Regions from separate parts of the Janthinobacterium sp. 64 genome, predicted to be linked through region 1. Evidence: predicted binding sites of a transcription regulator. Region 1 holds the regulator's gene; each other region holds the start of a gene.

Region 1 (3,534 bases):
TAACGCGGCACGGCGCCGCGCGTGAGGATGAAGTAATAGCCGCTCTTGCCGATCTTTTCCGTGCGCAAACGGCCCAGCAAGTTGTCTTTGTACAGGCGCAGCACGCCGATCACCACGCCGGCCACCTGGCCATCGGCCGTGAGCACGGGCGCCACCATCTGCACGATGGGCATGCCGCTCGATTTGCCCAGCATCGGCTCGGTGATCATGGGCTGGCGCGTGCGCAAGACGGTCTGGAAATATTCGCGCTCGGCCACGTTGATGCCGGCGCGGCCCGTGACTAGCGGCATGTCAGCGACGACGGCGCCTTGCGCATCGAGCACCAGCACGTCGTCGAACAGTACCAGCATCGAGCGGCGCGAATAGTATTCGCGCAATTGGGCGGGCTGGGCGATCAATGCCGGCGGCTGCTGCCTGGCCGTCAGCGTGACGATCTGCAGCAGCATGCCCAGCTTGTCGTCGAGTTCGGCAGCGGTGCGGGTGATCAGGGCAGACTGCTGGCTCACCAGTACTCGCGTGAAGTCGGCGCGCATGCGCTGTACCTGTAGCATGGTGACCAGCGCGATCATGGCGATCGAGGTCAGGCTGGTGGCCAGCGCGACTTTTGCTTTGATGCCGAGAGGCTTCATGATTTCCTTTTCAGTACCGGGCGCTACAGGCGGCAGATAATGCTGTCAGGAATTTTCCTATCAATGCCCCAGCTTGGCAAGCGGCACCACGCAAATTGCCCGCCCCGCATGGGCTTTTGACGATGTTGCCATATAATCAAAGTCAGAACGTCGTTTATTGAGCGGAAATGCAGTGAAATTGGCACACGGCAACCCTGTATGCAGTAAACTTGTTATTGCATTTTCTAAAAGGTACCGACATGACTGAAGCGCTACTCACTCCCACCATGCCCACCGTGACCGTGGAAGCGTTGCGTGCGCGATGCTCGACCTGCAGCATGCATCAATTGTGCCTGCCAATGGGCCTCGATGTGGGCGACATGGACAGGCTGGACCAGATTATCGGCCGCCGCCGCAAGATCGTGCGCGGTGCCTCGCTGTTCCGCATCGGCGACTCGTTCCAGAACCTGTATGCGATCCGCCTGGGGCACTTCAAGACCTACCAGATCAATCCGGGCGGCGAAGAGCAGGTGACGGGTTTCCAGATGGCGGGTGAACTGCTGGGCATGGACGCCATCAGCGCCGACCGCCACCACTGTAATGCGGTGGCGCTGGAAGACAGCGAAGTGTGTGAAATTCCGTTTTCCAGCCTGGAACAATTGCTGGGCAATATGCCGACCCTGTTGCGCCATTTCCATCGCATGATGAGCCAGGAAATCACGCGCGAGCAAAGCGTCATGCTGTTGCTGGGCAATATGCAGGCGACCCAGCGTTTTGCCGCCTTTATCGTCAACCTGGCCTCGCGCTATGAAGCGCGCGGTTATTCGCCCAGCAAATTCCAGCTGCGCATGTCGCGCGAGGAAATCGGCAATTACCTGGGGCTGACCATCGAGAGCGTCAGCCGTTTATTGTCGAAATTCAAGAAGGAAGGCTGGCTGCGCGTCTCCAATCGCGAGATCGAGATCTTGCAGCCCGCCAAATTAAAAGCTATTACCGCCGGCACGGACGTCTGTAAATAAGGCTTACAGCTCTTCATCGGCGTGCAGCGCGATGCTGCGCTGCAGCGGCCAGGTCCAGATGCCGGACAGGCGCCACTCGCGTTTGTCGTTTTCTACCAGTACCTGCCAGCGGCTGCGCTCGAGCATCGGCAGCGCTACGGAAAAATTGCCGGCCGCATCGGGCTGCACCAGCAGCTTGATATCCTTTTCCGGCAGGGTCGCATGCGCCAGGTGCAGCTGCAGCGGACCCTGGTAAGCCTTGCCGAAGCTGTGCACGGAACCACTCAGGCGCGCTGACGCCACATCATAGGACAGGCTGGTATCCATCGCCAGGTCGCTGGCGATCGTGTCGCGCTTCAAATCCTGGTTGATTGCCTTGCCCTGCTTGTAATAGTCGCCCACCACCAGCGCATCGGGCTGCGTAAACGCGATATAGCCCATGAAACTGCCGACGACCACGGACAGGCCGGGACCGATCATCAGCAGCCAAGGCCAGCGATGCTTGTACCACGGGGCAGCGGGGGCTTGCAGTTTCAGACTGTCGGACATTTTGTTCTCCTTGGGGTCAGACCCTTTGGGTCTGACCCCAGCTTTTGCTTCTGGGTTGAAAATACAGTAAAGCTAACGCATGTTTGATGCTACCCCTACGGCGACATACCGGGGTCGGACCCAGAGGGTCCGACCCCGAATCAACATCACCGCGGCACGATGAATACCGCGCTTTCACGCACATGCAGCGATGGGTCGTCCAGCGATTGCAGTTCGATCGCAATCTTGTTCGAACCCTTCTCGCCCACGCCGTGCGGTACGCGCAGGCGGATCGGCCAACCCAGCGTTTCCGTCGGCTGCAAGGTCACTTCTTCGCGCGTCAGCAAGGTCAGGCCCGGCAAACCGGAAGCGCTGATCTTGAAATGCTGGCTTTGCTCGGAGGTGTTCATGATCTGCAAGCGGTAGACGTTTTCGATCATGCCGTCTTCCACTTCGCGTCCCATCGAACCGCGGTCGCGGATCACGTCCATTTTCAGGGGCGTGCGCAGCGCCAGCGAGGTACACACGGCGATGATGATCAGGGCCAGGATGGAAGTGTAGATCAAGACGCGCGGGCGCATGGCGCGCTGGCGTATCTGCTTCGAACTGAAGTTGTTTTCCATCGCATGGTCGGTACTGTAGCGTACCAGTCCCCGCGGCCGGTCGACCTTGTCCATCACGCTGTTGCAGGCATCGACGCAGGCGGCGCAGCCGATGCATTCATACTGCAGGCCGTTGCGGATATCGATGCCGGTCGGACACACCTGCACGCACAGGGTGCAGTCGATGCAGTCGCCCAGCTTGTCGTTGTTGCCAGCCTTCTTGCTGATGGCGCCACGCGGTTCGCCGCGCTTGGCATCGTAGGTGATGATCAGGGTGTCCTGGTCGAACATGGCGCTCTGGAAGCGCGCGTAGGGGCACATGTATTTGCACACCTGCTCGCGCAGCCAGCCCGCGTTGCCGTAGGTTGCCAGGCTGTAGAACAAGACCCAGAACCATTCCCAGGGACCGAAATTGAGGGTGGTCACCTCGCGCGCCAGTTCCTTGATCGGCGTGAAGTAGCCGACAAAGGTAAAGCCCGTCCACAGGGCGATGGCGCCCCATGCCAGGTGCTTGGCCGTCTTCTTGAAGGCCTTGCGCACGGAGGGTCCCTGCTTGTCGAGGGCCATGCGCGCGCTGCGCGTGCCCTCGATACGGCGTTCGACCCACAGGAAGATTTCCGTGTATACCGTTTGCGGGCAAGAGAACCCGCACCACACCCGCCCGGCAATGGCCGTGACGAGGAACAACAAATACGCACAGATGATCAGCAGGGCCGCCAGATAGATGAAATCCTGGGGCCACAGCACGACGCCGAAAATGTAGAACTTGCGCGTGGTCAAATCGAACAGCAGGGCTTG
Region 2 (3,534 bases), 2.9 Mb from region 1:
TCTGCCCCACCAGCGCGTGCGCTTCGCTGGTGATCAAGAGGGGCGGCGAATCGAAGACGACGACGCGGTCGCCATAGCGGCTGGCGATCTCGGCCAGCAACCGGCTCATGGCGCGGCTGGCCAGCAATTCCGTCGCGTGCTTGTTGCTGCGCCCGGCGGGCAGGATGCTCAGATTGGCCACGTTGGTTTTCAGGATCACGTCGGCCATGGCCAGCTGCGGGTCGAGCAGCACGTCCATCAGTCCCGGTTCCGGCGGCAGGCCCAGCACTTTCAGCACGGACGGGCGCGCCACGTCGGCATCGACCAGCAGCACCGTGATATCCATTTCCATGGCGATGCTCATGGCCAGGTTGACGGCGCAATACGTCTTGCCTTCGCCGGGCATGGCGCTGGTGACGACGATCAGGTTGCCGTGGCGGATGGCGTCGGCGCCGCTGGCGCGCGCCTGGCGCAGCAGCGGGCGCTTGATGATGCGAAAATCCTCGGCCACCGCGCTGCGCCCACCATCGTGCGTGAGCATGCCTTGCTCGGCCAGCCGGTCCAGGTTCAGGGGGCGGTATTGGCGCGAGCGGGCCGCGTCCGCGCCCTGCGTACCGTTCACCGTATAGGGAACGCCAGCCTCGGCCACGCCGAGGATGGTGGGTTCCTGCTTGCCGCTGTCCTTGCTGCTCATCGTCGCTCCTTGGGCTCTAGAATTTCAGCAGCGCGGCCGTCATGACCCCGCCGTACAGCAGGAACAGGCTGCCCAGGCAGCCGGCAAAGGCATAGCGGGCGCGGTGGCGGCGCACCTGCTGCAGCGGCGTCCAGTTCATCGATACCGTACCCAGCACATTCAGGCCCGTGGCATCGCGTAGTTCGGAGGGGCTGAGGAAAGTGGGGCGCACCTGGCTGATCAGGAGCGCCGTGGCGATGCCGGCCACCAGGGCCGCGCCCAGCGCCGCGGAAAACAGCAGCGGACGGTTCGGGCCGACGGGCGCAAATTGCACCGTGGGCGGGTCGATGATCTTGAAGGCCATCATCTCGGTGGTGGAACTGAGTTCGCCCGACAGCTTGGCCGCTTCGCGCCGGCCGATCAGCTTTTCATAGTTTTCCTTGTTGATGATGTAGTCGCGGTTCAGTTGCGCCAGCTGCGATTCCACCTCGGGCACGGCATTGCTTTGCGCCAGCAGGCGCTCATTGCGCGCGTTGTATTCCTGCACGCGGGCGCGGATGGCGGCCACCTTGGCGTCCGCGTCCGTCAGCGCCACCTTCAGCTGCTGCAGCATGGGGCTGTAGTTCTTGCCCGGGTCGCCGGACGCCGTTTTCAGCTTGCTTTCCTCGATCTTGCGCTCTTCCAGCTGGGCAATGAGGCGCTTCGAGGCGATGATGTCGGGATGCAACTCCGTAAATTGCATGCGCAGGCTGTCCAGATTCTTGTTGAGCGAGGCGATGCGCTCATCGAGTTCCGGGTTCGTGATGGCCGCCGCGTTCGGCTCCAGGTCGAGCACGGGTTCGTCGCCTTCGATCTGGCTCAGGATGGCCTTGCGCGCCTGCTCGGCCTCGACCAGTTCCAGCTTGGCATTGTTCAGGCTATCGGATGACATCAGCAGCTGGCTGCCATAGTCGATGCCCTGGCGCGGCAACAGCAGGTTGTTGCGGATCTTGAATTCCTTCACCAGGTTCTCCGCCGCGCTCAGCTTGTCCTCGTAATTCTTGATCTGCTCGTCGATGAACTGCACCGCTTTCTGCGAATCGCCCTTTTTTCCCTGGAAACTGCCTTCGACAAAGATGGTCAGCAGGCTTTGCACCACGTCGCGCACGAGCTTGGGGTCGCGCCCGCTGTAGCTGATGGTGTAGATATCGTAGGCGTTGGTGCCGCTGATCTTGATGCGGCTCATCAGCTCATCGAGCCGGGCTTCGTGTTCGCGCACGGTCTTCGAATCGAGGTCGAGGTCGACCATGCGCATGACGCGCTCCACGTTGGGGCGGCTGAGCAGGGTGCGGCTCATGATGGCCACTTGCTGTTCCGTGTTCGGCACGCTGGTCATGCCGGCCAACAGCGGCTTGAGGATGGTTTGCGTATCGACAAACACGCGCGCCGACGTCTGGAAGTCGTCGGGTAGCGTAATGACCCTGATGAAGCCGACGATCGCCACCAGCCACGCCACCAGCACCGCATGCCAGCGGTACTTCCAGATGCCTTTCAGGCTGGAAAGCAGTTGCTGTATCAATTGCTCCATGTCGCTTCCTTCAGGTGACGGTGCTGCACGGTCGATGGCTGGGCGGCGCGGACAACGGCATCTTGCAAGAAATAATTGCCTGTTGAGTATGCAAAGTATAGGGCGCCTGTGAAGCAAAATTTCCCAAGATGATTGCTTCTTGATACGCCTCAAGGTTCACTTGCCGGGTTTTAATAATCATAGGAAGTTCGCGGCCCAGGCTGGTTCTGCGGGGCCTGCCATGGACGCGCCATCGACTCGAAGAGGTCCTGCATGAATCCGTTTCGCCGTGCTTTTGTATGCCACACGCTGCTCCTGGCGTGCACCGCCAGCTTGCTGGGGGGCTGCCGCACACGCTATCCGCTGGCGCCCGCCGACGACAGCGCCCCCATGCACGACTACCTGATCGGCCCGGGTGACTCCGTCAACATCATCGTCTGGCGCAATCCGGAAGTGTCGCTGACGGTGGCCGTGCGGCCCGATGGCAAGATCACCACGCCGCTGGTGGAGGATTTGGCCGCCAGCGGCAAGACCTCGACCCAGCTGGCGCGCGATATCGAGCAAGCCTTGGGCAAGTTTATCCAGCAACCGGTGGTGACGGTCATCGTCACCAATTTCTCGGGCCCGTATGGCGAGCAGATCCGGGTCATCGGCGAAGCGGCCAAGCCGCAGGCGCTGCCGTACCGCCTGGGCATGTCGCTGATGGACGTGCTCATCGCCGTGGGCGGCATCACGGACTTTGCCGCCGGCAACAAGGCCAGCATCATCCGCATGCGCGACGGCAGCCAGCAGCAGCTGGGCGTGCGCCTGGACGATCTGCTCAAGAGTGGCGATATTTCCGCGAACGTCATGATGCGGCCGGGCGATGTGCTGTTGATACCGGAGAGCTTTTTTTAGAAACGATCTCAACAATGCTAAAACAGCATTTATATTTGCCATTTTGTACTTTTTTGCAAATTTCAGCGTGCAATTTTGCCATCTATAGGCACTATCTTCTGTTTTTTTAGATAGTGGCGGGAACTTCTCTGCTTTTTATCTTGTCACAAGGCATTGGCTTCAGTCCGTCTCGACGGCTGCCGATGAACGTGAGGACAAGATGAGCTTTGAAGATGAACCTATTATTTCCTTCGACACGCCTGGCACTTTCAGTGACCTGGTCGTGGGCGAGGGCCAGATCGACCCGGCGATGGAGCACGAGCTCGACTTGCAGCGCTTTCATATCCGCATGGCCAATTCGCGTGGCCGGCGCGAGGCGGCCAGTTTGCTGATCCGCAAGATGTACGGCTGGCGCGGTTATGCCGTCGATCCCGGCATCGCACATGCGTTAAATAAAATC
Region 3 (3,534 bases), 1.3 Mb from region 1:
CGACGACGACGCCGCCATCAAGCTGGTCGTGGCGGCGCAGGATGCCGAATTTTTTGTTCCGCACGATGCGCATGAGGAAATGCGGACCGCTGAGCAAGCCAAGAAAGATGCGGTCACCCTGTTCGAGCGCAAGCAGAACCGCCAGCAAACGCAGGAAAAACAGCAACAGCGCGTGCGCCAGCAAAAGAAATAAAACGCTGGGGCAGTGTGGGCTTCGGCGCAACGCCGGGGCCTTGCCATTTGATGCAACGCAAACGCGTCATGGCGCGCTGGCGATATGGTGAGCAATGTCGTCACGCGTCCTGGCTTGTTGTGGCGGGCTCGGCATCTACAATTAGCGCGACGCAGTTTCCCGTCAGCAGGAGCGATCCATGCGAGCTACGAGTCACCCCAGCAAGGAACAGGTGCGCGCCTATATGCGGCGTCGTGAACGTGCGCTGCAGCCGCCACCGCCGCCCGATGAAATTCGCCGGCAACTGGCCTGGTGCCGCGTGGATGCCTTCACCGGCACTTGCCTTCCCGCCACCCCGGCCGGCCTGGCCGTGCAAGGCTGGCATTTATCCGCCGACATGGTCCGCCTGGGCACCCTCATGGCCATAGCCTGGCTGATGCACGGCGGTGTTGCTCATCGTAAAAATTGATGACGTGCAGCAAATTTTCCCGATTTGAGTTATCCTCTAGCACATCCCAAGTGCGTCAATTCTCTTCAATTATCACAATTTTGCTTTAAGTTACGCAAAAATCAACAATAGCGTGTATTATATTGTTTGTGGCGTAAAGGCCGCATAAGTGATGGCGCTTTTTAGTGTGTTTACCCTGAATTATTGCAGAAGAGACATTCTGTTTCTTTTTGCCTTAATACAACAAGTACGGATTTTCGATCATGTCTCTCAAACAAATTACCTCTTTGCCTACCTACAACCCGAATCGCGTCCTCGACGCGATCATCGACAAGCTGCAGCTGAAAAACGATGCCGCCCTGTCGCGAGCACTGGAAGTGGCGCCACCGGTCATCAGCAAGATTCGTCACAACACCTTGCCGATCGGCGCCACGATCCTTATCCGCATGCATGAAATCAGCGATTTCAGCATTCGTGAACTGCGCGAGTTGATGGCTGCCTAAGAGCGCCTGACAGACGGCAAACTGAGAGGTGCTGTCTGGGTAAGTCAGGCTTGCCGCGTGCGGCAGCCACATCTGTTCTTTTTCTATTGCGGGTCGCGGTTCAGCACCGGACGATCGACATAGAAGCGCCCCATTTCCAGGCCAGTCGTGGACGACTTGACCACCGCCGCCGTCAGTGAGGCAGGTGCGCTGGAAAATGCCGTGCTGGCAGTCCCCGTCGCGCGGCCTGAATATGCCGTCGCTTGTACCGCCGCACTCGAAAACGCCGCCTGCACGGCACGGCCCGAGTATGCCGTCGCTTGTACCGCGCGTCCCGAATACGCTGCCTGTACTGCCCGTCCCGAATACGCCGTTTCTGCGCGGATATAATCTTCCCCGAACGTTTGCTCATACAGCTGCTTCATGCGCTCGCCCACGCGCTGGTGCGCCGCTTCGTCGTCTTCGCCGCGCAAGCCGATGTACGGGAAGTGATGCAGAAAGTAACCGAAGACCTGTTCGCAGTCCGCCGCATATTTCAGCGTGTCGAGGATGTGGTAGTGCCAGAAGGTATCGACGTCCATCAGCGGCGCCGTTTCTTCTTGCGGAAACTGTTTCATCAGGATCAGGAAACGCCGGTATTCGAATTCCACCGCATTGGCCTTCTCCAGGCTCCATCCTTCGCCTGACTCCCGGTGCATCAGCTTGACCTTGATCGCGTCCAAATTCAAATCGGCAATTGCCTTGAAACTGTCGTTCGTATCCATGAATGTCCTTGTGGTAAAGAGCGTTGTGGGAAATACAGTGCAACAAGGGAGAGCGGCGCTTGTGTGGCGGTTGTGTACTCCTGGCAAATGGTCGCGGAATGCCTGGCCCTTGGCGGGCTTGGCGCTGAGTTGTTCTACATCAATATTGCATCTAATTACAAAATACGCAAGCTGAGCTTGTTTCATGCGGGACGTGCCTGTCAAGCGCTGGCCCGGCCATCTTCCTGGTAGGGAAATGCGGTGGCGTCCGCGCCCAGTGGTACGCTGACGTGCACGCTCATGCCGGCGCCGGGACTGCTTTCGATGTAAAAAGTGCCGCCTAGCAACTTAATGCGCTCCTCGATGCCCACCAGGCCAAACGAGCCCAGCTTGTTGCGCCCGTCGATGGCCGCGCCCACGCCGTTGTCGCTGATGCTCATCGATACCGTATCGCGGCACTTTTCCAGCTTGACTTGCACGCGGCTGGCATGGGCATGCTGGGAAATGTTGCTGAGCGACTCTTGCAGGATGCGGAACAGGGCCGTCGCGCACTGGTCGCTGAGGCAAATGTCGTCATGGCTTTCGCTCACTTCGCAGGCGATGCCCGTGCGCTGGCGAAATTGCGCCACCTGCCATTCGACGGCCGCATTCACGCCCAGGTCCAGTACGGTAGGGCGCAAGTCGTTGATGATCTGCCGCACGCTCTTGATGGTGGCGTCGATCTGTTCCAGGGTCGAGCGGGCGCGGGCATTCAGGCGCGGGTGGCGGCGATGCGTGCGCGAGGCCAGCATGTCTGCGTCGATGCGCAGCACCAGCAGGTTCTGTCCCAGGTCGTCATGGATTTCGCGCGCGATGCGCTTGCGCTCTTCTTCCTTGATCTGGTCGGCGTGGGCCGCCAGGCGGCGCAGTTTCTGGTGCGACAGCTGCAGACGGATCTGGCTGGCGCGCAATTCCTCCGTCATGCCGTTCGCCATCTGGATGGCGCGCCGGCGCGACGATGCCAGGGTGTGGAACAGCATGTACAGCAGCATGGTGCTGGCAAAGCCTATCAGCAGGGCCAGCCAGGGCAAAAAGGCGTCGAAGCGCGTATACAGGTCGCTCTTGCGCACGCTGAACAGTGCTTGCCACACGCGGCTATTATGTTCGATCAGCATCGTGCTGCTCAGGTAGCGGCCGGAATTGCCGGGCAGCCACCATGGCGCATGCATGCCTGCCGTCGTGCTGTCGAAGATGGGGCGCATGTCGTGCGGTAAGTCTAGCGGTGCGCGCGCCTGCGGGCCGATATCGAACAGGGTCAGGCGGACGTTGCGTACCGGCATGTCCGCCAGCGCGCTGCGCATCATCGTCACCAGGTCGTAGCCGATGCCGACGGAACCCTGGTACGCCGCGCGCCGCTGCTCCACCGTATCGACCGGCATGCCAAAACGGTACACGGGCAGGCGCATGGCCATGCCCGTCAATTGGGGACGGCCTTGCATCGGCACGGGCACGCCGGAATTGCTGATGTTGCCGGAGTCGCGCGACTGCGCCAGCATTTCGGCGATCAGGGGGCGCGAGGCGATGTCATAGCCATATTTTTCAGGGGCGCTGGCAATCGGTTCGATATACACCAGTACGGAATAGTGTGCGCGCGGGGCGGGTGGATGGATGGCAAACGCCGGATAGCCGTCGCGCCCGGGGGGATAGTCG
Region 4 (3,534 bases), 670 kb from region 1:
CGCGTGGCCGCCGGCATGAGCGCGAAAAGCACGGAGGCGGCGGCCAAGGGTTTACCGAACTCCCTGTTTGCCGTGCAAGTGCTGCACGGCGACGAAGTGGTGGGCATGGGCCGCATCATTGGCGATGGCGGCTGCTTCTTCCAGGTGACCGATATCGCCGTGCTGCCGGCGCACCAGGGCAAGGGCCTGGGCAAGCGCATCATGCGCGAGATCATGCAATTCATCGAAACGGAGGTACCGGAAAGCGCGTACGTCAGCCTGATCGCCGATGGCCAGGCGCAAGAGCTGTACGCGCAATTCGGCTTCAGGCACACGGCGCCCGCCTCGGTCGGCATGGCGCTGACACGCTAGGCGCCCGATGCTGGCCTGGCTGGCATGCACCACGGCATGCGCGCTGCTGTTGAGCGCCGCCGCCTGGCGCGCCGAACGCGCGCTGCAGCGGCGCGCGCACACGACGCGCTGGCTGTGGCTGGAGGCCATCGCCGCGTCCGCTATCTTGCCCCTGGCATGGCTGCCCGGCGTGCTGGCGGCCATGCCGGCGGAACAGGCGCAGCTGAAACTGGGCTGGTTTGTCTTGTCCATCGGCATGCTGCTGCTATTGCTGCTGCGCAGCGCCTGGCTGCTGTCGCACCAGCGTCGCTGGCAGAAAGCATCGCTACTGGGCACGCCCGTGTACTTGAGCGGCGGCATCGGCCCCTGCGTGGCGGGGCTGCTGCGGCCGCGCATCGTGATGCCCGTCTGGCTGCAACTGATTCTTCCCCGGCAACAGGCGCTGCTGCTGGCGCACGCACAATGCCGGCTGGCCGCGTGCGACCCGCAGCTGCTCGCCCTGGCCTACGCCTTGATCGTGCTCATGCCGTGGAACCTGCCCCTGTGGTGGCAGTTGCACCGGCTGCGCTTTGCCATCGAAGTCGATTGCGACGCGCGCATGCTGGCGCACGGCCACGCGTTGCGCGACTATGCCATCGTCCTGCGCCAGCATGGCCAGTACTATTCGGGCTTGACGGGCGCCTCGCCCATCGTGCTGGGCGACCCGCGCGCGCTGCGCCGGCGCCGCCATCTGATGGCCAGATTTACCGGGAAGCCGGCGGCGAACTTGCTATAGTAGCGGCAACGCCGCGCGGCGCGCCCGCGTTCCCGGCTCCCCCTTAGAAATCAGAGAGATACCATGCTTTACCTGCTTGCCATCGTGATCGTCATCGCCCTGCTGTACTACGTCTTCAGCGGCCGCACGCCCGTCAAACCGCTGCACAAGCCGCTCATTTCGGTACGCCAGTACGTGCCGGCGATTCCTGCGGGCGCCCCCGCGCATCACTGGAACGACGAGGGGCGCTTTGCGTCGGAAGTGGAAAACGAAGCGATGTACCAACCCGCCATCGCCAAGCTGGCTGGCGAACACGGTCCCGGCAACGCGGAAGAGAAATGCCTGGCCCTGCTCGTCTGCGACGATGCCAACCCGTTCCAGGACAAGGCCATCGCCGTCTTCATCGATGGCCTGCTGGTCGGCTACCTGTCGCACAACGACGCCCTGCGCCTGCGCCGCAACCTGGGCCGCATGGACCTGGTGGGCCAGCTGACCTCGTGCGACGCCGTCATCCGCGGCGGCGGCCTGTGGAACGGCAAGCGCCTGTCGTATGCCGTCTGGCTGGACTTGCAGCCCTACAATTAAGTGAACTCCCGCCACGGCCAGTGTTGTTGCGTCACACAAAGAAGTGCCGGACAGATGGCGCCGGCGCCGATGCAGACCACTCGGAGGGCAAGGAGTTCGATGCCATTATCGCCGGCAGGGGAGCAGGCATTTTGATGCACATCAAACAGCTCGCAATTTCCTGGCCGATGCCTTGCGGAAGGCCATGGCCCATGTTTTTTTGACCCACATCAAGTCCAGCATAAGAAAACCGCCGTCCGGCACGGCAATGCTGGACTTGCCCGTGTTGCCGTTCTAGCCTTGTTGCCATCCTGACTACCGAGCGACACCATGGCCTATAAATCCATCCTCGTCCACGCCGACCTGTCGCGCCATGCGCCGCAGCGCATCGCCATCGCGGCGCGGCTGGCGCACGCGCACCAGGCGCACCTGATCGGCGCGGCGATGACGGGCCTGTCGCGCTTTACCCTGGAAAACAACCGCGGCATGCGCGGCGGCGCCGTGGCGGCGCAAATCAACGCCCTGCACGGGCAGGCGGAACAGGCGCTGGACCAGTTCGAAACGCTGGCGCGCCAGGCTGGCGCCGTCTCGCTCGAGCGGCGCCTGATCGAGGATGATGAAGATGGCGGCATGGCCGTCAGCGCCCGCTACAGCGACTTGACGGTGCTCAGCCAGCACGACGACAGCGAAGCGCTGCCCGGCGCCATGAGCGACCTGGTGCCCTACGTGATGCTCAACGCGGCCCGCCCCGTGCTGATCGTGCCGCGCAACGGCCAGTTTGCGCAAGTGGACAACACCGTGGTGGTAGCCTGGGATGGCAGCATGGAAGCGACGCGCGCCATCGGCCACGCCCTGCCGCTCTTGCGCGCGGCGCGCCTGGTGGTGCTGGCCCTGCTGCACCCGCCGGCCGGCCATGCGCAGCCGGCGCGCCACCCGGGCGCCGACATCGCCGCCTACCTGAGCCGCCATGGCGTGCCCGTCGAAGTGCGTTCGGCCATCACCACCGGCGACATCGGCGCGGCGCTGCTGGCCATGGCCGCCGAAGTGCATGCGGACTTGCTGGTCATGGGCGGCTACGGCCACGCGCGCTTCCGCGAAATCCTGCTGGGCGGCGTCACGGAAACCGTCTTGCGCCAGATGACGGTACCGGTGCTGATGGCGCATTGACGTCAAGCGCGCCACGTTTATTTACTAAATAGCTATAATTGCCTGATTAATTACTTCAAGGCAATGTACATGAAGCAACAACTGCTCAATTGGAGCAGCGCCCTGGCGCCGTTCGGCAGCGACCTGCTGTGGACCGTCCTGCCGTGGATGCTGCTGTATGGCGTGATCGGCTTTGTGCTGGCGCTCGGCATCTGCTACCAGCTGGCCAGAAAATGCCTGCTGGTGCGCCGTCCGCCCGCCTGGCATGTGGCCGCCAAGCTCAGCTATGTGTTGATCCTAGTCGCGCTGCCGCTCCTCGGTGGCGGGTTTGGCGCCGTGCACAGCGCGCACCGCGTGGTCAGCCAGGCACTCGAACGCGACCTGCAGCCGGTGGTCGAAGCGCAGATGCCGGCGCTGCGCGTCTACCTGGAACAGCAGGTCAGGCTGATCGCCCCGGGCCAGGCTATCAGCATGCGCAGCCTGATCGAGCCATTCGTGCAAGACATGTATTACCGGCCCACCTCGGGCAGTTACTGGGAACGCAGCAAGGCGCGCTGGATCAATGAATTCATTCTGCGTCGCGGCAGCGTGCTGCTGACGCAGGTGCTGCAGGAACAGCTGATCGCCAGGGCAGATGTGCTGGGCGAAGCGCTCAAGGGCGCCGGCTTCCGTGGCCAGGCGACGGGCGAACTGGCCAGCCTGGGCACCGACCTGGCCGTGCGCCTGACCACCGATGTGGC

Evidence for each region. Region 1 encodes FNR, which switches genes on or off when oxygen is low (the NO sensors DNR and NnrR bind a similar motif). Its sites were predicted from a motif close to TTGATNNNNATCAA; they were not measured.
Region 2: CLU91_RS03790 (XrtA system polysaccharide chain length determinant) is a predicted target of FNR. The motif match lies at 2,359-2,372, and genes of this name have one in related genera.
Region 3: CLU91_RS22270 (glycine-rich domain-containing protein) is a predicted target of FNR. The motif match lies at 1,996-2,009, and genes of this name have one in related genera.
Region 4: CLU91_RS13525 (universal stress protein) is a predicted target of FNR. The motif match lies at 1,801-1,814, and genes of this name have one in related genera.

What each region holds. Positions count from the first base shown of each region.
Region 1 is NZ_PHUG01000001.1:3,734,871-3,738,404, reverse strand. It holds gene CLU91_RS16415 (hybrid sensor histidine kinase/response regulator) at 1-629, opposite strand, end outside; gene fnr (fumarate/nitrate reduction transcriptional regulator Fnr) at 869-1,627, shown strand; gene CLU91_RS16405 (FixH family protein) at 1,631-2,155, opposite strand; gene ccoG (cytochrome c oxidase accessory protein CcoG) at 2,302-3,534, opposite strand, start outside.
Region 2 is NZ_PHUG01000001.1:876,713-880,246, reverse strand. It holds gene CLU91_RS03795 (XrtA-associated tyrosine autokinase) at 1-673, opposite strand, end outside; gene CLU91_RS03790 (XrtA system polysaccharide chain length determinant) at 690-2,219, opposite strand; gene CLU91_RS03785 (XrtA/PEP-CTERM system exopolysaccharide export protein) at 2,472-3,095, shown strand; gene CLU91_RS03780 (N-acyl amino acid synthase FeeM domain-containing protein) at 3,295-3,534, shown strand, end outside.
Region 3 is NZ_PHUG01000001.1:5,073,776-5,077,309, forward strand. It holds gene CLU91_RS22255 (hypothetical protein) at 1-193, shown strand, start outside; gene CLU91_RS22260 (hypothetical protein) at 372-641, shown strand; gene CLU91_RS22265 (hypothetical protein) at 884-1,123, shown strand; gene CLU91_RS22270 (glycine-rich domain-containing protein) at 1,207-1,866, opposite strand; gene CLU91_RS22275 (CHASE domain-containing protein) at 2,067-3,534, opposite strand, start outside.
Region 4 is NZ_PHUG01000001.1:3,068,994-3,072,527, forward strand. It holds gene CLU91_RS13510 (GNAT family N-acetyltransferase) at 1-351, shown strand, start outside; gene CLU91_RS13515 (M56 family metallopeptidase) at 359-1,105, shown strand; gene CLU91_RS13520 (hypothetical protein) at 1,169-1,669, shown strand; gene CLU91_RS13525 (universal stress protein) at 1,979-2,815, shown strand; gene CLU91_RS13530 (hypothetical protein) at 2,885-3,534, shown strand, end outside.